Regions from separate parts of the Nitrospirillum guaranorum genome, predicted to be linked through region 1. Evidence: riboswitches for the same ligand, from Rfam matches in the RefSeq annotation. Region 1 holds a riboswitch; each other region holds the start of a gene.
What was found. Region 1 has a riboswitch for S-adenosylmethionine ahead of UAJ10_RS04795 (hypothetical protein). Riboswitches for the same ligand answer to the same signal wherever they lie in the genome.
Positions count from the first base shown of each region.

Region 2: it holds a riboswitch for S-adenosylmethionine, as region 1 does, so the genes downstream of both, UAJ10_RS21130 (threonine aldolase family protein) here and UAJ10_RS04795 (hypothetical protein) in region 1, are expected to answer to the same signal.
Region 3: it holds a riboswitch for S-adenosylmethionine, as region 1 does, so the genes downstream of both, metZ (O-succinylhomoserine sulfhydrylase) here and UAJ10_RS04795 (hypothetical protein) in region 1, are expected to answer to the same signal.

Region 1 is NZ_JAYEES010000001.1:1,174,559-1,182,388, reverse strand. Features, by position in the region: gene UAJ10_RS04805 (AMP-binding protein) at 1-1,029, shown strand, start outside; gene UAJ10_RS04800 (MaoC family dehydratase) at 1,026-1,796, shown strand; SAM-I-IV-variant riboswitch at 1,838-1,963, shown strand; gene UAJ10_RS04795 (hypothetical protein) at 2,013-2,369, shown strand; gene UAJ10_RS04790 (TetR/AcrR family transcriptional regulator) at 2,383-3,699, opposite strand; gene UAJ10_RS04785 (cytochrome P460 family protein) at 3,837-4,466, opposite strand; gene UAJ10_RS04780 (GlxA family transcriptional regulator) at 4,503-5,525, opposite strand; gene UAJ10_RS04775 (aldo/keto reductase) at 5,737-6,684, opposite strand; gene UAJ10_RS04770 (hypothetical protein) at 7,028-7,830, shown strand, end outside.
Region 2 is NZ_JAYEES010000003.1:2,640,028-2,647,857, forward strand. Features, by position in the region: gene sufU (Fe-S cluster assembly sulfur transfer protein SufU) at 1-294, shown strand, start outside; gene UAJ10_RS21105 (SUF system Fe-S cluster assembly protein) at 300-689, shown strand; gene UAJ10_RS21110 (HesB/IscA family protein) at 729-1,067, shown strand; gene UAJ10_RS21115 (methyl-accepting chemotaxis protein) at 1,463-3,154, shown strand; gene UAJ10_RS21120 (hypothetical protein) at 3,221-3,793, opposite strand; gene UAJ10_RS21125 (hypothetical protein) at 3,807-4,364, opposite strand; gene UAJ10_RS21130 (threonine aldolase family protein) at 4,541-5,620, opposite strand; SAM-I-IV-variant riboswitch at 5,679-5,790, opposite strand; gene UAJ10_RS21135 (hypothetical protein) at 5,870-6,664, opposite strand; gene UAJ10_RS21140 (hypothetical protein) at 6,664-7,284, opposite strand; gene pepN (aminopeptidase N) at 7,536-7,830, shown strand, end outside.
Region 3 is NZ_JAYEES010000003.1:567,417-575,246, reverse strand. Features, by position in the region: gene murJ (murein biosynthesis integral membrane protein MurJ) at 1-205, opposite strand, end outside; gene UAJ10_RS11550 ([protein-PII] uridylyltransferase) at 311-3,148, opposite strand; gene UAJ10_RS11545 (hypothetical protein) at 3,530-4,144, opposite strand; gene metZ (O-succinylhomoserine sulfhydrylase) at 4,343-5,551, opposite strand; SAM riboswitch at 5,611-5,688, opposite strand; gene secB (protein-export chaperone SecB) at 5,919-6,431, shown strand; gene UAJ10_RS11530 (hypothetical protein) at 6,501-6,983, opposite strand; gene UAJ10_RS11525 (response regulator) at 6,973-7,578, opposite strand.

The DNA of each region.
Region 1 (7,830 bases):
ACCTCCGGCACGACGGGGGAGCCCAAGGCCGTGCTCTACACCTACGGCATGGCCATGGCGAACTACGTCAACCTGCGCCAGGGCGTGGATTTGTCGGAGGACGACCGCACCCTGAACTACCTGCCGCTGTTCCATACCGCCGGCATTAACCTGCACACCCTGCCGCTGCTGATGGCGGGGGGCGAGGTGCTGGTGCAGTCGCAATTCGATGCCGGCGCCGTGCTGGACCTGATCACCCAGGGCCGCATCACCACCTTCTTCGGCGTGCCGGCGGTCTATCGCCAACTGGCGCTGCATCCCCGATTCAGGACCACCGACCTGGGCGCCGTGCGGCGCTGGGCCTGCGGCGGCGCCCCGCTGGAGGATGCGTTGGCCCGCCGGTTTGTCGAGCGCGGCGCCCTCGTGTGCAATGGCATGGGCATGACGGAGACGGGTCCCACCCTGTTCCTGAACGACCCGGCCGGGGCCGCCGCCAAGCTGGGATCCATCGGCAAGCCGCAGATCCTGTGCCGGGTGCGCGTGGTGGACGGGGCCGGGCGGGACGTGCCGCCTGGTCAAGTGGGCGAGGTCTGGGTCAAGGGCGCCGCGGTCACGCCTGGCTATTGGCGCCAGCCGGCGGCCACCGCCGCCGCCTTTTCGCCGGACGGTTGGCTGCGTACCGGCGACTTGGTGCGCCAGGACGGAGACGGCTACTACTACCCCGTGGGGCGGTTGAAGGAGATGTTCATCTCGGGCGGGGAGAACGTCTATCCGGTGGAGGTGGAGAACGCCCTGCTGCGTCATCCCGGCGTGCTGGAGGTGGCCGTGGTGGCCGTGCCCGATCCCGTGTGGGGGGAGGTGGGGCATGCCCACGTCCGCGCCCAGCCCGGTACCGACGTCGACAGCCTGGCCAGGCATTGCCGCGGGCTATTGGCCGGGTACAAGGTGCCGCGCCGCTTCGTGCTGGTGGAGGATTTTCCCCGCACCGCCGCCGGCAAGATCCAGAAGCACCGCCTGGTGCCACCGCCGGGCCTGGATCTGGCCTCGTGATCCTCAGCCGCGCCCTGACCCAGGACGATTTCCACGCCTTCGCCCGGTTGTCGGGCGATGACAACCCCATCCATGTCGACCCCGGCCACGCCGCCCGCACACGCTTCGGCCGCACCGTGGCGCATGGTGCGCTGCTATGCGCACTGCTGCGCGGCCTGGCCGCCGATGCGCGGCCGGGGCAGCCCCTGGCCCGCCTCGCCGTGACCTTCCCGGCCCCGGCCTACGCGGACGAGGCGCTGACCTTCCGCGCCGACCCTCAGGACGGCGCCCATGTGCGCCTGCTGGCCCAGCGGCAGGTGGATGGCCAGGCGGTGTGCGACGGGGTGGCCACCCTGGCCCCGCTGGCGCCGGATAGGGACTGGCACGAGCCGCCGCCGGGTGCCGCCGCCCACATCACCCGCCTTTACGCCGACCAGGATTTGGCGCTTTACGAGCGCCTGACCGGCCATCGCCTGCGCGAGCCGCTGGTGCTGAGCCTCTTCTCCTTCCTGCTGGGCGTCCGCCTGCCGGGGCCGGGCACCAACTACCTCAAGCAAGACACGGTGTTCTGGCGCCGCGTGCCCTTGGATGCGGCGCTGTCCGCCACCGTGGCCATCATCCGCCTGCGGCCTGAAAAGCGGCTGGTGGATTTGGCCACGGTCTGCCGTATCCACGACAGCGGGCGCGACGGCGAGATCGTCGCCACGGGGCGCGCCCTGGTGCTGGCGCCGCACTGGACGCCGGATGACTGGGCCAGCCATGCCCAATTGGCCGCTTGCCAGGCCTGACGGTTGGGCGTATCCACAAGCCGCCGGTATTCGTGCCGGCACTGTTGCATCAGGAGCGGGACCGGCGTCCCGCACCAACCTGCCAACCCAGGCAAGGTGGTTTCCGCGTTTACGCGGAGATGTGGCGGCCCCCGGTTTTCCGGGCGGCGGCAACCAAGTGGGTCGCAGCGTATGGTCGCGTCATGCCGGGTCCGTTCCGTTTGGAGTGGACCTTCCGTGCATATTCCCGCCGCTTTCCCGCTCGATACGCCCGCCACCGTTACGCAAGAGGAAGAGGCTTCGCGAGGCCCTGTCCTGGATACGGCCCCGGGCATCGCCAGCCATCCGGGCGACACCGTGCACCTGCTGCGGGAAGAGCGCATGCCCCTTGCCGGCGTGCCGGACTGCGTCGCCCGCACCTACGCCGTCGTCCACCGTCGCCACGGCCTGTACACCCATATCTACACGGTGCTGGAAAGCCGGCAGCATGTGCGCCGGGTGACCCATTTGCGGCGGGTTCTGGACGGTGAACGGCTCGCCGCCGCCCGTGCCTGGGTGCTGGCCGGCCGCCACCTTGGACGCCTGGCTTTTTGACGCCAGGTTTGGGTCAGGTCTTCGGCATCGCCGGCTGCAGATAGCGCATCAGCACCATCATCTCGGCGGCGTAGCCGTCGACATCGGGCGGGTCGTCCATGGCGTGCAGGATCTGCGCGCGCCCTTGCATCCAGGTGGACACGATCTGCGCCTGGAAGGGGGAGAGGGAGGCCTGGAGGCCCACCACGTAGTCCAACGCCGCGCGGATGCGCGAGCCGCGATCCTGGCGGAAGGCCAGGTACAGCGGCACCAGCGTGGCGTCGCGGCAGGATTCCAGGGCGAAGTCACCCATGGCGTGGGTGGTGTTGCGGCCGGCGATGCGTCCGCCTTCCACCGGCGTCAGCATGTGGTCGGCGACGGCCCGCAGGAAGATGCCCAGCGGCGGCGGCTCGCGATGCACCGTCGGGATTTCGCGGCGCAACTCCTCATGGATGAACTGGAAGGCGCGCCGGATGATGTCGCCGCGTGAGCGGAAGTAGTAGGTGGTGGAGGAGAGGGAGACGCCCGCCCGCTGCGCCACCGCGCGATGGGTCACGGCGGCCACGCCCTGGTCGATGATGGTGGCGACGGCGGCGGCGACGATGCGCCGCTCCGTCTCTCCCACCGGCTCCCCGGCGTCATCGCCCGCACCGCCGGGACGACGCAGACGCCCATACCATAAGGCGCCGCGGCCTTCTTCCGGGTCGCACAGTTGGCGGATGTTCTCCACCACCGACAGGGCGAAGCCCGACGCGCCGCCAGCCACCAGCAAGGTGGACCGGTCGCCCACCAGATAGTGGGTCATGATGTCGGCGATATGGGTGGGCAGGCCGGCCAGCGCGAACAGGTCGCGATAACGGCCCCGGCGCTCCTCATACCACTGCGTCAGGATGGGGCGCAGGGCGGGGGTATGGCGGGCTTGATGGATCAACTCATACCACACCAGCTCGATGGTGCCCTGGCGGGACGACAGGTCCAGCGCCTGCACCACCAGCGCGTCGGCCAGGGCGTGGACGGGCAGGCCGCCATCGCCCAACGACACGCGGAACTGTGCCCACGCTTGCCGGTCACGCTCCGCCGCGGCCAGGAACACGGCCTGGGTCAGGCTGTCCTTGTCGCCCAGGTGATAGGGGACGGCGCTGGTGGACAGGCCGGCGGCGGCGGCCAGGTTGCGGACGCTCAGCGCCTTCAGCCCGCCCTGCGCCAGCAGGGTGTGCGCCTGGTCGATCAGCCGTTCCCGGGTGCCGTCCTGGGGCCGGGCCGCCGTGCGGGATGGCGGCGAACCTCCCGCCGCCGCCGGCGGGGCATCGGAAAGGGACGGGTCCAGGGGGGGGATCAGGCCGGGCTTCATGACCGCGCTTTTATCTGCCGAAGCGCACTGATAGTCCATCCCCGACACGACGGCAACGGCGCCGTGTCAGAATACGTCACAACGGTCCCGAAAGGGCGGCCCGGCCCGGGGTCACACCGGCTGGCAGTAGGCGCCGCCTAGTGATTTTCGGCCAGATACGCGGCGCTGAAGGTCTTCTTGGCTTCGGCGATGGGGCTCAGGGTCGGATAGAATTGCACGAAAGTAGTGTTCACCGCGCCGTGCTCCCGATGGCAGCTGTAGCAGCTCTGCTCCACCGGCAACTGCTCCGCCGGCGGGGGCGCCGCCTTGCCCGCGTCGAAGGAATAGAAGCCCCAGCCGTCGTCGTGGAAGCGGGCGGAATCTTTCACGTGGACCTCCAGCCCCATGACCTCCGGCGTCTGGAAATGGCCGGACTTGTTGATGGAGCCTTTGTCCGCCGCCCCGCGCACCTCCAGCACAAAGGTGGTCTTCTCCGGCCAGGTGCCCGTCTGTTTGAAGGCCAGGTAGGCCTCACGGTTCACGAAGACGTTGTCGAACATGGAATGGCCCATGCGCATGGCCGGGCCATAGGCCATGTCGATGCCGGTGGTGACATAGACCCATTCCCGGTAGTCGGCGGGGAAGGTCAGGCGGTCGTCCTTGTCGAATTGCGGAACGAAGGGGGCGGGGGGGCCGTCCGCGGCGCCGGCATCGATGGCGGGGGTGATCAGCAGGCAAAGCAGGGGCATCGCCGCCGCGAGGCGGCGGGCAGGGGAAAACCAGGCCATGGGGCCCTCCGGTGGTTCAGGGTTGGATGGGACGGCTCAGCTGCTGCCGGCCGGTGAGAAATGCGCCTGATATTGGCTGGGGGACACGCCGTAGCGTTGGCGGAAAGCCCGGCGGAACGCGTCGGCGCTGCGGAAGCCGATGGCGGCGGCCAGCGTCTCCACGCTCACGCCCGGCTGCACCAGGCGGCGGCATGCCTCGCCCAGGCGCAGGTCGGCGACATAGTCGGCTGGGGGGCGGCCCAGGGCGGCGGTGAAGCGGCGCCGGAACTGCCGGGGGCTGAGGTTCACCCGCGTCGCCAGCTCCTCCACCGACAAATCGCGGTCCAGGTTGCCCAGCATCCAGGCCGACAGGTCGGCGAAGCGGTCGGCCGCCCGGCTTTGAAACCGCAGGGGTTCGGAGAATTGCGCCTGGCCGCCCGGGCGCTTCACGAACACCACCAGTTCCCGGGCCGTCGCCAGGGCCAATGCCGGCCCATGGTCCTCCTCCACCAGCGACAGGGCCAGGTCGATGCCGGCGGTGACGCCGGCCGCGGTGTAGAAATCGCCGTCCTTCAGGAACAGGGCGTCGGCGCAAACATTCAACCGGGGGAAGCGGCGGGCCAGATCGGCGGCGTGGCGCCAGTGGGTGGTGACGCGGCGGCCGTCCATCAGGCCGCTGGCCGCCAGGCCGTAGATGCCGGTGCAGACGCTGGCCACCCGGCGGAAGCGATGGGCGTTCCCGGCAAGCCAGCCGGCCACGGCGGCATTGGTCACCGGCTCGCGCAGGCCCTTGCCGCCGGCGATGATCAGCGTGTCCAGGTCCGGCACGTCATCGGCCGCCAGGCTGTGCGCCGGGGTGAAGGTCAGCCCGGACTCGCTGGTGAAAGGCCCCGCCTTCACGCCCAGCGGCACGACGCGGTAGGGGCGCCCACTGGATCCAGTATTGGGGGCCGGCAGGCCCGCCTCGCCCCATTCCGCCAGGTCGGCGGCATTGGCGAAAACCTCGGCCGGACCGGTCACGTCCAGGGCGTTGACGTCGTCATAGCCCAGAATTCCGATGCCTGCCGGCGCGCGCGCCATTCCCCATCCCCGTCACCGCTGTCCACCCAAGGACATCTCATGGCCGGCAGTATCGGCCGGGTGGGCGCCGCGCGGAAGGACATCCATCCGACACCATCGGCCATGGCCGGTGGCACCCTGCCAAGTGGCACCATGTGGCCCCGGCCGGCGGCGGTTCCCGACGCCGTGGTCCGCGACGGTTGGCAGGCGGGGCCAGGGGGACTTACACGCTTCAGGGCACCTCGTGGCCCTGGCTGGCCTCCAGGATCTGGAACCAGTGCTGGCGCTGCATCTTCAGCTGGGCGGCCTGCATGTAGGCGCGCACGCGGTCCAGCCGCGTGGTGCCCAGCACCGGCACCGGACGCGACGGGTGGCGCATCAGCCAGGCCAGCGCCACCGTGCCCGGGTCGCCGACGCCCATTTCCGCGCCCACGGCCTCCAGCGCCGCCAGGGTGCGGCGCGCTTGATCCGTGGCGCCGGTGAACAGGCCACCGCCACCCAGCGGCGACCAGGCCATGGGCCGCATACGCAGTTCCAGCGCCTGGTCCAGGGTGCCGTCGAACAGCGGTGCCAGGCTGGTGACCGAAAATTCGATCTGGTTGGTCACCAGCGGCCGGCCGAGGCGGGACTGCAGCAGCCGCACCTGTGACGGGTTGTGGTTGGACACGCCGATGTGGCGGATCATGCCCGACCGCAATAGCCGATCCAGCGCGTCGGCGGTGTTGTCCGGGTTCATCAGGGGGTCGGGTCGGTGCAGCAGCAGCAGGTCGATATAATCCGTGCCCAGGTTGCGCAGCGACTGCTCCACCGAGGCGATGATGTGATCGCCGCAGGTGTTGTAGTGCTTCACCACATGGCCCGGGCGCTGTGGTGACAGCAGGGCGATGTCGCACTTGGTGACCAGCTGCAGGGCGGAGCGCTTGCCGCCCCATTCCTTCAGCGCTTGGCCGAACAGGGCCTCCGCCCCGTAATCGCCGTAAATGTCGGCATGATCGAAGCTGCTGATGCCCAGTTGCAGACATCCGTCCAGGAAGCGGGCAAGCTTTGCCGGGGTGCCGGTTTCTTCCCCCTCGCGTGAGCGCCAGGCGCCCCAGACCAGCGGCGACAGTCGCGGGCCTTCGGCGTGCAGGCAGCTCTGGGCGTCGGGAACGGGCGGGGTGTGGGTGGGGGTGCCAGGCATGGATCAGGATCCGGTTCTGAGATGGGAATGGAAACCGTATGAAAATCGTCTTGGGAGGGGGACGTCCTTGCCGTCCCGTCCGTCCTGCGCCGATCTTCGACCTGTCCAGGGACCGCCGTCGAGTGGAAAACGTCAAGCCCACGCCCTATACCACGCCCAGCCCCCTTACGGCGGCCACAGGCGGGGCGCCGCCAGCCAAGTGTCCCCTCAATCAAAGGCCCACTGCCATGAAGGGTAGGACCGTCCCCTTGCGGCCGCGCCGGCGGTCCTGGCACAATCCATGCATTCTTGTCAGGCCATGCGTCGTCCACACTGGCGGTGCCGGTATTGAGGAGGGATCGCGATGGGCCTGACCATACTGTTCGATGACAGCCGCCGGGTTCCCGACGACATCCTCAGCATGACCGGCGTGGGCAGTTTCGGTGGCCTGATCCACGGCCGCCGCACCTTGCTGCGCCACGTGCAGGAGGCGGCGCAGGAGGCGGGCCTGCCTCCGCCCGTGGTAGCGACCACCCGTGCCGCCCTGGATGAGGCGGCGGAGCGGGCGGGGACGGCCCCGGCGTCCACCCAATTCCTGCTGTTTCCCGCCAATCTCGCCGCCGCCGGCGCGCGCGGGCAGCTGACGCAGTTGCTGAAGACCTTGGCCCAGGCCAGCGGCAACCAGGCCTTGCCCGTGCGTACCGCCGCGGAATGGACCGGCCTGGTGTTGGTGGAACAGCGCCTGGCCGAGGGTGCCCTGAGCGCCCTGGCCCAGGGGCGCCTGCGCGAATTCGTGTCGCGGCGGCGCAAGGACTTCACGGCACCCGACCTGGCCGACACGGGCCTGATCGATTTGCGCGACCCGGCGCAGTTCGTCGGCTTCCTGGCCAACAACTTCGACGCCCGCCACTTCAACTCCATCAGCGACGGGCCGGACTATACCCTGGTGAAACGGTCGCGCGACCGCGCCAAGCTGCGGCGGGAGTTCGAGTATTACGGCTTGCTGCCGGCGCAGCAGCGCATCTTCTTCGTCCAGCCCTTCGACTTCCAGGATGACGGCGAGACCGCCAGCTATCGCATGGAACGCCTGCTGATCGCCGACATGGGCATCCAGTGGGTGCATGGCACCATGACCCCGGCGGAGTTCGGCCTGTTCCTGGACCGGGT
Region 2 (7,830 bases), on a different contig from region 1:
CATTTCGACGGCCGCGGCTGCGCCATCAGCCAAGCCAGCGCCTCGCTGATGACCGAGACGCTGAAGGGCAAGACGGAAGCGGAGGCCGAGGCCCTGTTCGGCCACTTCCACGACATGTGCACCAAGGACGACCACGAGCATACCGATCACGGGCACCTTGACCCCGAAGCGGTGGAGAAGCTGGACGTGCTGTCGGGCGTGCGGGAATTCCCCATGCGCGTGAAGTGCGCGACCCTGGCCTGGCACACCATGCATGCAGCCCTCGAGGGCGATGACAAGACGACGACGGAGTGAGCGAGATGTCTGGAGCCGAACGCCCCATCGCGCCGGATGTTACGCTGCAAGCGCCGGCCACCATCCCGGATGAGGACAAGCTGCCCCCGGACGCCCCCCTGGCGGACCGCGTGACGGAGGCGCTGAAGACCGTCTACGACCCCGAAATCCCGGTGAACATCTATGAGCTGGGCCTGATCTACCGCTGCGACATCGACGCGGAAGGCCAAGTCGAGATCGATATGACCCTGACCGCCCCCGGCTGCCCCGTGGCGGGCGAGATGCCGGGCCAGGTGCAGGGCGTCGTCGGCAGCGTCGACGGGGTCAAGGACGTGACCGTGAACCTGGTGTGGGAACCGGCCTGGAACCCCAGCCTGATGTCCGACGAGGCGCGCGTCGCCCTCAATATGTTCTGACGTGTGGAGATAAGCATGAGCCGCATGGAACGTCCCCCCATGGAACGCCGGAAAGCCATGAGCCTGACCGATGCCGCAGCATCCCGCGTGAAGGAGATCATGGCCCAGCGCGAGACGCCGGCCGTGGGCCTGCGCGTCGGCGTGAAGGCGCGCGGCTGCTCGGGCCTCAGCTATTTCGTCGAGTATGCCGACGCCAAGAAGCCCTTCGAGGAAGTGGTGGAGGAGAAGGGCGTCACCTTGCTGCTCGACCCCGCCTCCACCATGTTCCTGCTGGGCACGGAGATGGACTACAAGGAAGACAAGTTCCAGTCGGGCTTCGTCTTTACCAACCCGAATGAGAAGGGCCGCTGCGGCTGCGGCGAGAGCTTCACGGTCTGATCGCCGGGGCGTCGCCGCCAACGCGACGTCGGATCAGCCGCCTGCACGGGCGTCAGGGGCGCGGATGGGCATGAGGGCCCGCCGCGCCCCTTTTGCTGCCCGCGTCCAAGCACCCTCTCGCGATCAGGCCGGCCAAGATGGTTCAGCCACAAAATCATTCCACCAGCGGGAATTAGTCAATATAAATTGATAATCACTATCATTTTTCAAGACTAGAGCCATATCATGGCTTCAACGTGATCATACATATCCGCACATTCCCTTCCAGAGACGCCGACATATACGAAAGATAGATCATGAGTACTTGGGAACGTCCTCAGTCTTAATGTGTCGTTAAGCACCAGCGCGGCAGGTTGACGCAACCCTTCCGGGGTACGTCGTGTAGGAGATTTTCGATGATCCGCTGGTTCGCCAACCTGAAACTGATCGTGAAGCTGGCCATTCCCCTGTGCCTGATCGCGGTTGTCGCCGTGTCCATCGTCACCATGGCCAACAACGGCCTGAACCAGCTGAATAACGCCATCACCCACGTCATTGATGTCGACGCGACCCGCCAAGCGCTGGCGCTGGAGACGCAGAGCCTGCTCAACGGCGCCACCGTGGACGCCAAGAACATGATCCTGATGGACAGCGGCTCCGACAAATTCGAGAGGACCTACCGCGACAAAGTCGCGAAGGCCGAGGCCAACATCGACAAGCTGACCAGCTTGGCGGATACGGCGGAACGGCGCGCCATCAACGTGGACCTGAAGCGGCTGCTGGACGCCTACATCGCCGCCAACGAACCGGCCGTCGAGGCCGCACGGCGCAATGACGACGCCACCGCCGCCAAGATTTCCATGGGATCCGCGCGGGACGCCCGCGTCGCGATGATGGACGCACTGCAGAAGCGGGTTGACGCCGATGGTGGGGCCATGGCCAAGGCCAAGGTGGATACCGACGTGCTCGCCGATGACGTCAGCACCATGCTGATGACATTGGCCGTCACCGGCCTGGTCGCCAGCTTTGGCCTGATGGCCGCCATCGTCATCTTCCTGACCGTGCGTCCCATCAGCCGCGTGACCGGCGCCATGACCGCCATCGCCGGTGGCCAGCTGGAAACCGAGGTTCACGGCGCCGACCGCACGGACGAGGTGGGCACCCTGGCCCAGGCGCTGCTGGTGTTCAAGGACAACGCCCTGGCCGTGCGCCGGCTGGAAATGGAGCAGGCGGAGGCGAAGGCCCGGGCGGATATGGAAAAGCGCCAGGCCATGGAGCGCCTGGCCGGCGATTTCGAACGCACGGTCATGGGCGTGGTGGACGGCGTGACCGCCTCCTCCACCGAGATGCAACAGGCCGCCCAGTCGCTGTCGACCACGGCGGAACAGACCTCGCGCCAGGTGACGTCGGCCGCCAGCGCGGTGGAGCAGGCCTCGCAAAGCGTGCACACGGTGGCCGCCGCGGCGGAGGAGCTGAGCGCCTCGATCAACGAGATCGGGCAGCAGGTGGCGCGGTCCACCGCCATCGCTGGCGAGGCGGTGGATGAGGCGGGACGCACCCAGGCCAAGGTGGAATCGCTGGTGCAGGCCGCCAACCGCATCGGCGAGGTCATGACCCTGATCTCCACCATCGCCGGACAGACCAACCTGCTGGCGCTGAACGCCACCATCGAGGCGGCGCGCGCCGGCGACGCCGGCAAGGGCTTCGCGGTCGTGGCCAGCGAAGTGAAGAGCCTGGCCAACCAGACGGCCAAGGCGACGGAGGATATCGGCGCCCAGATCGCCGCCATCCAGGCGGCCACCGGGGACGCCGCCAGTTCCATCGGCGCCATCACCGGCACCATCACCCGCATCAACGAGATCGCCAGCGCCATCGCCTCGGCGGTGGAGGAGCAGGGTGCGGCGACGCGGGAGATCGCGAGCAACGTCCAGCAGGCGGCGACGGGCACGTCCGAGATCGCGTCCAACATCGCCGGCGTCACCCAGGCCGCGACCCACACCGGCGGCGCCGCCACCCAGATGCTGGGCACGGCCGGACGCCTGTCGACCGATGCGAGCGCCCTGCGTGCCCAGGTGGATGGCTTCCTGTCGGTGCTGCGCGCCGGCTGAAACGGCGCGTCGGCAACCAGATCGCGCGGGAAAAGGCCGGCCGACGCCGGCCCTTTCCCCATGCGGTCAGGGCTGGTTGGCGCTGCCCAGATTGCTGACGGCCATGTCCAGTTCACCCAGGTCGACGGCCGCCATCTCGACCACGACATAGGAGGCGGGCGGGAAACGGACCATCAGCTTGTTGCGGAAGTCGCGGGGACCGGCGGCGTAGCCGTGGACGACGCGGGCGCCGCTCTTGCCGCCGCCCAGGCCCGTCACCAGGCTGATCCGCGCCTCGAACAGGGTGTCGCCCTGCGACCACGCCTGGGAGAACAGGTTCAGGTGGCGCGGGATGACCTGCTGCAGCGTACCGCGCCGGGCCTCGACGTCGCGGGCGCGGGTGGCGATCTCCTCCAACTCCCCATCCAGGTCCTGCAGGGCGGTGCGCAGCTCCCCTTCCTGCAGGCGGGCCTGGCGCAGGCTGGCGGCGGCCTTGTTGCGCTCCTCCACCGCGGCGCTCACCCGCCGCTCGGTCTTGCGCACCTCGGTGATCAGCCGTTTCAGTGACCAGGCCATGATGGCGCCGCCCACCGCCATGGCGCAGACGTGGGCGGGGTTGGGGTTGGCGTAGGCTTCGGCCAGGGCGTCGGACAGCATCATGGCAACACTCTCCTCAGCCCGGCCGCACAACGCCGCGCTGGGCACCGGGGGCGCCGGAGCCCTGGACCTGCCGCACGTTGGTGACGCTGTAGCCGTCGGCCAGCGCGAATTCCTGCTGCAAGGCGGTGCGGGCCTCCATCTCCGTCCGGGCCCAAACGCGGGCGCGGTGCAGATGACGCCATAGCGGGCAGATCGATTCCATGCCCGCGACCACGCCGTTGGTCAGCGCGCTGTTGCTGATGTCGGCGGAATAAAGCGCCAAGCCGCTGGCCGAGGGGCCGCCCAAGTCGTGCCACACCTCCACCCGCCGCCGCTCGAACTCCTCACATTCCTTTTCCAAGCGCTGGAGGGTGCTGGTCTCGCGAAAGCGCAGGGCGATGCGCGCGTCGCGCACCCGGGCGGTGTCGCGGTTGGCCGCCGCCACCTTTTCCGCCGTGCGCCGGATCTGCTCGATTTCCTTTTTCACCTTCGCGTGGCGGGCGATCATCTCATAGACGTCGTTGATGACCAGGCGCAGCAGTTCCAGCAGCAACACCCCCGCCAGGATGGCGCCCACGATGGTTATGATCACCAGATCCGGTTTCTCGAAGTGCACCAGGGCCTCGGCAGTCGGGGAATGAACGGTCGCGCTATCGCATGGAAGTCCACTTCAAGGTTGTACGGTCAATTGATGGTTAACGGGCCCTAAATCCGAAATTTTAAATAAAATCTTCCGTATAGGGCCCGTCACGGCGGGTGAGGAGGAACTTACGCGGCCGCGCGGGCCAAATCCCGGATGTCGGCCACCAGCTGCTCCACCCGATCCGACTGGGTATCCCAGGCGAACATGAAGCGGGCGCCACCGCCGATGAAGGTGTAGAAGCGCCAGCCGCGCGCCCGCAGGCCGTCCAGCACCGCCGCCGGCGCCGTCAGGAACACGGCGTTGGCCTGGACCGGGAATAGGGGTGCCACGCCCGGCACCCCCGCGAGGCCCGCCGCCAACCGCTGGGCCCCGGCATTGGCATGGGCGGCGTTGCGCAGCCAGGCGCCGTTCTCCAGCATGCGCACCCAGGGGGCGGACAGGAAGCGCATCTTGGACGCCAGCTGGCCCGCCTGCTTGCAGCGGTAGTCGAAATCCTCGGCCAGGGCCCGGTCGAAGAACAGGATGGCCTCGCCCACCGCCATGCCGTTCTTGGTGCCGCCGAAACACAGCACGTCCACCCCCGCCCGCCAGGTCATCTCCGCGGGGGAACAGCCCAGGCTGGCGCAGGCGTTGGCGAAGCGGGCGCCATCCATGTGCAGGCGCAGGCCCAGGTCGCGGCAGACGGCGGAGATGGCGCGGATCTCATCCAGGCTGTAGACCTGCCCGGTCTCCGTCGGCTGGGTGATGGTGATGGCACGGGGCTTGGGGAAATGGATGTCCGACCGGCCGGTGGCCAGCGCCCGGATGGCGTCGGGCGTCAGCTTGCCGTCCGCCGTCTGGGCCACCAACAGCTTGGACCCGTTGGAGAAGAACTCCGGCGCGCCGCATTCATCCGTCTCCACGTGGGCGGAGGCCGAGCAGATGACGCTGTGGTAGGACTGGCAGAGCGAGGCCAGGGCCAGCGAGTTGGCGGCGGTGCCGTTGAAGGCGAAGAACACGTCGCAGGGGGTGCCGAACAGCTGGCGGAAGGCGTCGGCGGCCTTCGCCGTCCATACATCCTCGCCATAAGCGGCGGCGTGGCCGCTGTTGGCCTCCGCCATGGCGGCCCAAGCCTCCGGGCAGACACCAGAATAATTGTCGCTGGCGAATTGCTGGGCGGCGAACTGCTGGGCGGCGAATTGGGCGGGTAGCGTATCGGTGGTCATGGGGAACGCAGCCTTCATGGTCTCAAGTCCGGACCAAGAGCGAAACGGACTCACGTGGCTGCTTCCCGTTCATTGCCGGATCGGCCACATCCTTCCCCTTTGGGGGAAGCGCCACCTTGCCGGGTAGAGCAGGTTGGCGTTGAGCGTCAGCTCAACTCTTGATGCACGGGCAGAGGGATAGCCGCTGGCGGCCGCGGGCGCAAGCCCCCAGAGGCGGCGGCGGCGGCATGGGTGATCTTCGGCGCGGCCTCAGCCGCTGGCGGCCGGGGCGGGGGTCAGGCCCATGCCGCGCGGCATGCCCTGCATGGCGGCGGGCGGGCGCACCGGCAGCGGCTTGGGGCCGGTGGAGGAGCCGGCGGAAACGGGTGTTTCCCCCACCGCGCCAACGCCCACCCCGTCGCTTCCCATCACGCCGCCGCCCATCAAGTCACCCCCCATCAAGTCACTAAGGGCCTCATCCTCCGCCGGCGGTTCCACCGTCGCGGCGCCGGCACCGTCGACGGCGGGCCCCTCGTCACCCAACGAGATGGGAAGGACGCTGCTGATGGTGTAGCCGCCCTCGTTCGCCAACCGGTTGGTGACCAACGCGCGGAAGTCGGCCTCGGTGGGGGCGTAGCCGTGCACCACCCCGGCCTCGGCCATGCCGCCCACGGTGCGGCCCACGTGGCGGGGCGCCACCACGCTGCGCAGATGCGCCTCGTACAGGTGATCACCCTGGGCCCACTCCAGGGAGACCAGGTTCAACGGCCGGGGCGTGGCCTGGCGCAGCACCGCCATGCGGTTCTGCACCTCCTCCGTCCGGCGCGCGATCTCGCGCAGCGCCTCCTCCCCCTCCTCCAGCGCCTGGAGCAGTTGCTCCTCCTGCTGGCGGGCGACGCGCAGGTCGGCAGCGGCCTCGTTCTTCTCGTCCACCGTGGCGGCGATGCGCCGCTCCGTCTCGCGGATCTTGAACAGGATGCGGCGGACGGAGAAGGCCAGGAAGGCCCCACCGATGGCCAGGATGATGAAGACCATGAAGTTGAGGTTGCTGTAGCCGCCCGTCATCAGCGCACCATGCGCCGGTGCGGTCGCACCAGGCAGGACTGCGCCGCCGACCGGCCGGCGGCCGCCGCCTCCGCCACCGCCTTGAAGCCCTGGGCGGCGCGCAAATTGTTGACGCTGAAGCCATCCTTGGGACTGAAGGCCAGCAGCAGGCGGGAACGGGCCTGGCGCTCATTCCCCGCCCATACCCGGACGCGGTGGGTGTAGCGCCAGATGGGGCAGATTTCCTCCATCCCCGCCGCCGCCCGTTCCATCAGGCTGCGGTTGTTCAGGTCCGCCAGATAGAGCTGGTCGTCCAGCGTGGCGTCGCCCACCTCGTGCCACACTTCCACCCGCCGCCGCTCCAGTTCCTCCCGCTCCTGCTCCATGCGGTGCAGGATGGTGTTGAGGCGGAAGCGCTCGGCATTGCGCCGGTCGCGCAGGGCGGCGTTGGCCCGGTTGGTGGCCCACAAGTTTTCCGTGGTGCGGCGGGTCTGCTGGATCTCGTACTTGATGCGACGGTATTTCGCCGCCCATTCGTAGATGTCCACGATCACCAGGCGCAGCACTTCCAGCAGCGCGATGGCGGCCACAACGGCGCCCGCGACCGACAGCACCACCAGATCCGACTGCGCGACCTGCACGGGGACCTACCCTGACTTACCTCTCCCGCTCATACCCGAAGGATACAGCCTAAGGCCGTAGGCGGCCCGCCCAAATTACCCGCCTAAGTCATCAGGACAGGCCCCCTGTCCAACCGGGGAGGGCAGATGGGCAGCAATGGCCGCAGGCGCTGGCCCGATGCCCTTCCGCCCCGCTGGGAAAGGGGGGTTGGCGCCGCGCCACCCCCTCCCCTATCCTGGCCGTCAACCATAATTCCAACGGAACCCGCCCCATGGACAGCCGCCTCGACACGGCCACGCCCCACGCCATCCACCTTCGCGACCACGCCCCGCCGGCCTGGCTGATCGATACCGTGGACCTGCATGTCGATTTGCGGGAAGAGGCGGCCACCATCCGTTCCACCCTGGCGGTGCGGCGGAACCCGGCCTCGGGGAACACCACCGCCACGCTGGACCTGGACGGCCAGGAACTGGAACTGCTGGCCGTGCGGGTGGACAACCGCCTGCTGGGGCCCGACGATTACACCCTGACGCCGGACCGGCTGACCCTGGCCGGCCTGGCCGACC
Region 3 (7,830 bases), on a different contig from region 1:
AATACATGGGCACGAAGCTGACGGTGAAGGCCCCTTCCGCGAACATGGAGCGGAAGTAGTTGGGCAGCCGCTGCGCCACGATGAAGATGTCGGCCGACACCCCCGCCCCCAGCACCCAGGCGGTCAGCAGGTCACGGATGAACCCGCCGACGCGGGAGATGAGGGTGAGGCCGCCGACGGTGGCGGTAGCGCGCGCGAAGCTCATGGTCGCGGAGTATATGAAAACCGGCGGGGATGCCAGTTTTCAGGTGTCCTCAGGCGCCGGGCGCAGTCGCGTCCCAGGTAAAGGGCCAGAAGTGTCAACGCGGCGTCACTCCGCCGCGGCCGCGGTGGATCGACGCCGCGCCGGCTTGGCCTTGGGCTGCTCCGCCGCCGGATCCGGCTCGTCCAGCACGGCCAGCAGCTCCTTGCGGATCTGGGTCAGCTTGGCTTCGTGCGCCACCTTCAGGCCGAAGATGTCCTTCACATAGAACACGTCGACCGCCGCGTTGCCGTAGGTCGAGATCTTGGCCGAGGCGATCTGCAGGTTCAGCGCCGTCAGCGCCCGGGTCAGGTCATACAGCAGGCCCGGCCGGTCGCGGCCGTTAACCTCGATGACGGTGTAGCCGGCGCTGGCCTTGTTATCGACCAGCACGCGCGGCGGCACGCGGAACACGCGGGTGCGCGACGGCAGGGGCGAGGCGCGCTTGGCCAGTTCCGGCGCCAGCTTGATGTCGCCGGCCAGCGCCTTTTCCACCGAGGACTTCAGGCGCGTGCGCTTTTCCCCGCTGTCGAAGCGCGCGCCGCTGGGCCCCGCCCCCTGCAGGGAGAACACGTCCAGCGCCATGCCGTTGGTCATGGTGGTGATGCGGGCGTCGACGATGTCGCCGCCGGCCAGCGCCATGGCCCCCGCCAGGCGGGAGAACAAGCCGGCATGGTCGGCGGTGTAGATCGTCACCTCGGTCACCGAGCGGCCGGGATCATACCGGGTCTCGATGGTAAGCGGCGCTTGCTTGGCCTCTGCCTCATGGATTAAGCGGGCGTGCTGGGCCAAGGTGGGCGGGTCGAAGGCCAGCCAATAGTTGGGATAGCCCAGGGCCAAGTGATGGTCGATGTCGGCCGGGGCCCAGTCGGGCAACTGCGCGCGCAGGGCGGCCTGCGCGTTGGCGATGCGCGCCTCGCGCCCGTCGGAGCCCACGACGCCGCCGGACATCATTTCCTCCGCCCGCCAGTACAGCTGGCGCAGCAGCGTGGCCTTCCAGTTGTTCCAGCGGCCGGGACCCACGGCGCGGATGTCGGCCACGGTCAGGACCAGCAGTAGCTTCAGCCGTTCCGGCGATTTCACGATGTCGACGAAGTCCCGGATGGTTTTCTCATCATCCAGGTCGCGCTTGAAGGCGACGATGGACATGGTCAGGTGCTGGCGCACCAGCCAGGCCACCGTTTCCGTCTCCTCTTCCGTCATGCCCAGGCGGGGGCACAGCTTTTCCGCCACCTTGGCGCCCAGGATGGAATGGTCGCCGCCCCGGCCCTTGGCAACGTCGTGCAGCAGCAGGGCCACCGAGAGGGCGCGCTTGGAACTGAGGGTGTGGATGACCTCGCAGGCCAGCGGCACCTCGTCCTTCAGGTTGCCCTTTTCGATATCGTGCAGGATGCCCATGGCGAACAGCGTGTGCTCGTCCACCGTGAACATGTGGTACATGTCGTACTGCATTTGCGCCACCACCCGGCCGAAATCCGGCAGGAAACGGCCCAGCACCCCGGCCTCGTTCATGCGGCGCAGCGTGACCTCGGGATCCTTGCGCGAGCCCAGGATTTCCAGGAACAGCCGGTTGGCCTCCGGGTCGTTGCGCACCTTGGGCCCCAGGGCGGAAATGGAGCGCGCCAGCGCGCGCAGCGCCTTGGGATGTATGTCCAGGTTATGCCACTGCGCCACGCGGAACAGGCGCACCATGTCCACCGGCTTGTCGCGGAAATGCCGCTCGTCCCGGATGCTGAGGCGGCCGTTGTCGATGACGAAGCCTTCCAGCTCGCTGGGCTTCACGCGCCGCAGGAAGGCGAAGCGGGGCGGCCGCTGGCTTTCCTGTTCCAGGGTGGCGCAGAGGATGCGGGTCAGGTCGCCCACGTCCTTGGCCATCAGGAAGTAGTGCTTCATGAAGCGTTCGACGTCGCTGGTGCCGGCGTGGTCGGTGTAACCCAGGCGCCGCGCCATCTCGCCCTGCACGTCGAAGGTCAGGCGGTCCTCGCCCCGGCCGGTCAGGTAGTGCAGGTGGCAGCGGCAGGTCCACAGGAAGTTCTGCGCCTTGGCGAAGCGCTGCGCCTCCTCGGCCAGCAGCACGCCGTTGGCCACCAGGTCCTTCACCTTGTCGACCTGATAGACGTACTTGGCGATCCAGAACAGGGTCTGCAGGTCGCGCAGGCCGCCCTTGCCCTCCTTCACGTTGGGCTCCAGCACATAGCGGCTGTCGCAGAACTTCAGGTGGCGACTGTCGCGCTCGGCCAGCTTGGCCTCGATGAAGGCGGGGCCGGTGTTGGCCACCACCTCCTTGGTGAAGCGCTTACGGAATTCCGCGAACAGCTTGTCGTCGCCATAGAGGAAGCGGGCCTCCAGCAGGCTGGTGCGGATGGTGATGTCGCCCAGGGCCTGGCGCACGCATTCATCCACCGACCGCACGGCGTGGCCGACCTTCAGCCCCATGTCCCACAGCAGGTAGAGGACGTATTCCACCACCTGCTCGATACGCGGCGTGCGCTTGTAGGGCAGCAGGAACAGCAGGTCGACGTCCGAGAAGGGCGCCATCTCCTTGCGGCCATAGCCGCCAGTGGCCACCACGGCGAAGTGTTCACCGCGCGTCGGACCGGCGGTGGGGAAGACGCGGTGCAGGGCGAAGTCGGCCAGCGACACGACGATGGCGTCGGTCAAGGCCGTGGCCTCGCGCAGGCAGACCTCTCCCCGGCCGCCATTCTCCAGCCGGCGGCGGATGAGGGCGCGGCCCTGGTCCAGGGTCTGCCGCATCAGGGCCAGGATGCCGGCGCGCAGGGCGTCCGGCCGCAGGTCGCCATCCGCCAGGTTGGCCATGCGGGTGGTCAGCACCTCGGCCGTGGGCAGCGCCTCCGGCAAGGCGGTTTCATCCAGCGGGGTCGGGGTGGTTTTGGCGGCAGGGGACATGGCGCGGCGGATCTCTGGCAAGGCCCGGCGTTTCGAGCCGGCCGGGCGGGCACCATCCAGGGTCGGGGCACCAGCACCGCGGGTCCCGGGACGGACCGGGAGTATGGCACAAACTTTTTCCCACGCATCACCCCATGCGCGGCCCGACGCCCTCGCTAACCGTTTACCCCCTGACTCTTTTCCTGGGGACTCTTTTCCCGGCGTACCCGCTTTGTCGTCCATCACCGCGGCGTCATCGGCTCCCGATGCGCCGGCGGACCCATCCCTGCCCATATGTCCCATGGCCGCCTTCCGGATTTTGTTGTTCCGTTTTCAGGCTTCACGCTGACTTGATCCTGACGCGCGCCCCTCCCTGTCATCGGGCCCGCGCTTCACGCCGGTTTATCCCGCCCCCTCCATGCCCCGGCGCGGCAGCAGGCGCGGCACCAGCGACAAACGGCGGGCGTTGGCTGAGGCGGCACGGTGGATGGGCGCCAGGCCCAGGCCGCCCAGGCGGCTGGTGGCGTGGCTGAAGCGGGTGAAGGCCCCTGTGGCGGCGCGCAGGGTGGAGGTGACCAGGCGGCGCTCCGCCGTCACCCAATCCCCGGGATGCCAGGACGACCAGGCGGCGCGGGCGAATTCGCCCAGCGCGTCGACCTGATGGTCGCGCCAACGCCACCAAGCATCGTGGAAAGCGCGCATGCCCCCCACCAGGGCCAGGGCCGAGTCCGTGAAGGCCTCCACCTTTTCGCGGCCCATGCGTTCGAATTCGGGATTGGTGCCCAGCGCCACCGGATCGCCACCGGTCTGGGCCAGCAGGCCCAGGCGCGCGGTGATGGTATGGGCGGAGGCGAAGGCGGTCTCGTGCACCCGGGTCGCCACCCGGTCCAGTTCCACCTGGGCCCGCTTCAGGTGCATGGCCTCCGGCGTGCCGGGAATGACCATGCCGATGCGCCCCTTGCCCGCCCTTTTGGCCGGACGCGGGGCGGTGGGGTAAGGGATATGCCGATCCGGCATGGTGAGCGCTCCCTTATGTTGCGCCGCGATAGTGCGCTGCAACATTATGGGAAACGCTTCGTCGCGTCCATAAAGGAAGTGGGCGCCAGCCCTCGATCCAAAGTCTAAGGCGCTACCGGGGTAGAGGACAGCCCGGCCGATGTCGCGGCGGCGCGGGGTCAAGTCCGCGCCGCCGCCCACACCTGTAGTGATGGTGATTTAGCCGGCAGCGGCGGCCAGACCGGCGGCCAAATCGTCGCGCAGATCGTCCGCGTCCTCCAGCCCCACGGAAAAGCGCAGGGTGCCGGGGCTGATGCCCACCTTGGCCTTTTCCTCATCGGTCAGGCGCTGGTGGGTGGTGGTGGCGTTGTGCGTGATCAGGCTCTTGGCGTCGCCCAGGTTGTTGGAGATCTTGATGATCTTCAATGCGTTCAGCAGGCGGAACGCCGCCTCCTTCCCGCCCTTGACGTCGAAGGTGACCAGGGTGCCGCCGGCCTTCATCTGCCGCATGGCCAGGTCATGCTGCGGATGGCTGGGGAGGCCGGGGTACAGCACCGTCTCCACCGCCGGGTGGCTTTCCAGGAATTGGGCCAGCGCCAAGGCGGAGGCCGCCTGGGCATTCACGCGCAGCTCCAGCGTCTCCAGCCCCTTCAGCAGCACCCAGGCGTTGAAGGGGCTCATGGACGGGCCGGTATGGCGCAGGACGGGGGAGATCAGGGCCGCCACCTCGTCATCGCACAGCACGGCGCCGCCCAGGCAGCGGCCCTGGCCATCGATATGCTTGGTGGCCGAATAGACGACCACGTCGGCGCCCATGTCCTTGGGCCGCTGCAGCACCGGGGTGGCGAAGACGTTGTCGACCACCACGCGGGCGCCGGCCTTGTGGGCCAGGTCGGCCACGGCGGCCACGTCCACCACCTGCATGGTGGGGTTGCTGGGGCTTTCCAGGAAGACGACGGTGGCCGGGGTGGACAGCGCCTCTTCCCACTGCTTCAGGTCAGTCCCCTCAACCAGGGTGCACTGGATGCCGTAGCGCGGCGCCAAATCCTTGATGATGTAGAGGCAGGAGCCGAACAGCGCGTGCGGCGCCACCACCCGGTCGCCGGCCTTCAGCAGGCCCATGACCGCCAGGTTGACGGCGGCCATGCCGCTGGCCGTGGCGATACAGCGGGCGAACCCCTCGTAGCCGGCCAGCCGTTCCTCCAGCATGGCCACGGTGGGATTGCGGAAGCGGGAATAGACGAAGCGCGAGCCGTCGTTGACGAACGCGGCCTCGGCCTCCTCGGCACTGGCGTAGATGAAGCCCGAGGTCAGGAACAAGGCTTCGGAGGTTTCCTCGAAACCGCTGCGGCGGGTGCCGCCATGCACCAGTTGGGTGCGGGGGCGCAGGGTGGCCGGGGGATTGGAATTGTCAGGCGTCTGGCCCATGGCCGTCACTCCGATCATAAGGCAACCGCGACCGGCACGGTGCAATGTGGTCGGTGTACCTTATGTACGGCCCGACCTTTTAGCAGCTTGTTTAACGTGGTCTGCAAGCCGGTCAGCAAATCACCACGGGCTTTGGTTGTAGGCCGGGCCGGCGGGCAGCGTCAACGGTCACCTTGTCATCGCGACAATACGCGGGATGGGATGGGGAACGGTGGGAAGGTCTGCTGGTTTTACCGAGGGCCGCCGCCCACCCGACGCCGGCGGCCGTAATGGCTGGTTGCCGGCCGGACGCTTCCGTGCTAGTCCCGCGCGCGTCAGTCCGCTTCTGCGGAATAGCTGATTTGCTTTTACCGGGAGTCCCAGACCTATGTCCGATGAGACCAGCCTGAACGGCGCCGCTAATGGCGGCAATGGCGCCACCGCCACTGAGGGCGCCGGCATGCTGCCGCTGGTGGTCAATGCCCAGTACGTTCGGGATCTGTCGTTCGAGAACCCCAACGCCCCGGCCAGCCTGATGAACGCCCAGCAGCCGAAGGTCGACCTGCAGGTCGACGTGCAGGCCCGCAACGTGGCGGAGAACGTGCACGAGGTGGCGCTGAACATCCGTGCCGAGGCCAGCCACGAGGGCCGCACCGCCTTCATCGTCGAGCTGTCCTACGCCGGCATCTTCTCCATGCCGCCCATGCCGCTGGACCAGACCCGCGCCGTGCTGCTGATCGAGGCGCCGCGCCTGCTGTTCCCCTTCGCCCGGTCCATCGTGTCGGACGCCGTGCGCGATGGCGGCTTCCCGCCGCTGATGCTGCAGCCCCTGGATTTCGTGGACCTCTATCGCCGCCAGGTGCTGGCGTCGGAGAAGCCGGAAGACATGGCCCAGGCCTGATCCCAAGGTCGAGCCTTGATCAGGAAAAGCCGCCCGGCGCCCATGCCCGGGCGGTTTTCTTTTGGGCTTTCAGCCGCGCGCCGCGCGAATCAGGGCGTCCACCGTCACGGCGTCGGCGCCGGCGGGCACGGCCGCCAGGGGCAAGCCAAGGACGCCCAGGCCGGACAGGGATTCAGCCGAGCCGGCCACCACGTCCCAGTCGCTGGTGCTGGCCTTCAGCGCGCCCTGCGCCTCGCGTGCCGAGGCGGCGAGCGTCACCTCCAGTCCCAGGGTCTCCAGCGCGCCCGCCAGGCGGGCCAGCGCGCCGCCGACCAGCAGAACCCGGAGGGTGGAGACGGGGCGCGTGCGGGGCACCTTGGCCACCAGTTGCCGCGCCTCTTCCGCTGCGGCCAGGATGCGGGCGGCGAAGTCTTGTTCCTGCCCGCCAGCCGGCAGATCCGCCGCCAGCAGGCTGGAATAGCCGTGGATGGCAGTCAGCAGGTTGTTGAGGTCATGCAGGAAGGTGGCGGGAACCACCCGGCCCTCGGCATCCCCTTTGCCGTCAGCTGGCAATACCCATCTCCACCGCGCGCATCACCGCCTGGGTGCGGTTCTTGGCGCCCAGCTTGCGGCAGATGCCCCGGACGTGCAGCTTCACCGTCACTTCTTCCAGTTCCAGCGAGCGCGCGATCTCCTTGTTGGAGCGGCCCTGCAGCAGATAGTCCAGCACCTCGCGCTCACGCCGGGTGAAGCTGGCGCCATCGGCGGTGTCGGCGGTGTTGACGTCGGCCGGGATGAACCGTTCACCCGCCAGCATGGTCTGGATGGCGGACAGGAGTTCCGTGGCGCTCAGGGTCTTGGGCAGGAAACCGACGGCACCCCGGGTGAAGGCGCCCCGGATCTCATCCGGCCGGGCCAAGCCCGACATCAGCGCCACCTTCAGCAGGGGGAATTCGGTGCGCACGCGCTGCAGCCCGTCCAACCCGTTCATCCCCGGCATGCGCAGATCCAGGATCAGCAGGTCGATGGCCTTGTCCTGGCGCAGGGCGACGACGGCCTCATCCACGCTGGCGGCCCCCACGACGACCGCGCCCGGCGCCTGTCTTTCGATGTGGGAAGACAACGCGTCGCGCACCAGACCATGGTCATCGGCAATCAGTAAGCGCATGTGAGACGACCCCCGGCGGTTGCTCTATCCAAAAGGATAGACCAATAACCCGTGATATTTGAACCTTTTTTCAGCGTCGGCAAGGGTTGCGCAAGCAGAAATTTCTGGTGTGACGTAATTGAATGTGACCAGTTCTCAATTAAGCCGATGAAACCACGGAAAACCGTGGATCTTGGTTAATGCCTGGTTCATTTCCAAAACAGTGTTTTTACTGACAATAAAAAGGGCGCCACCGCATAGCAATGGCGCCCT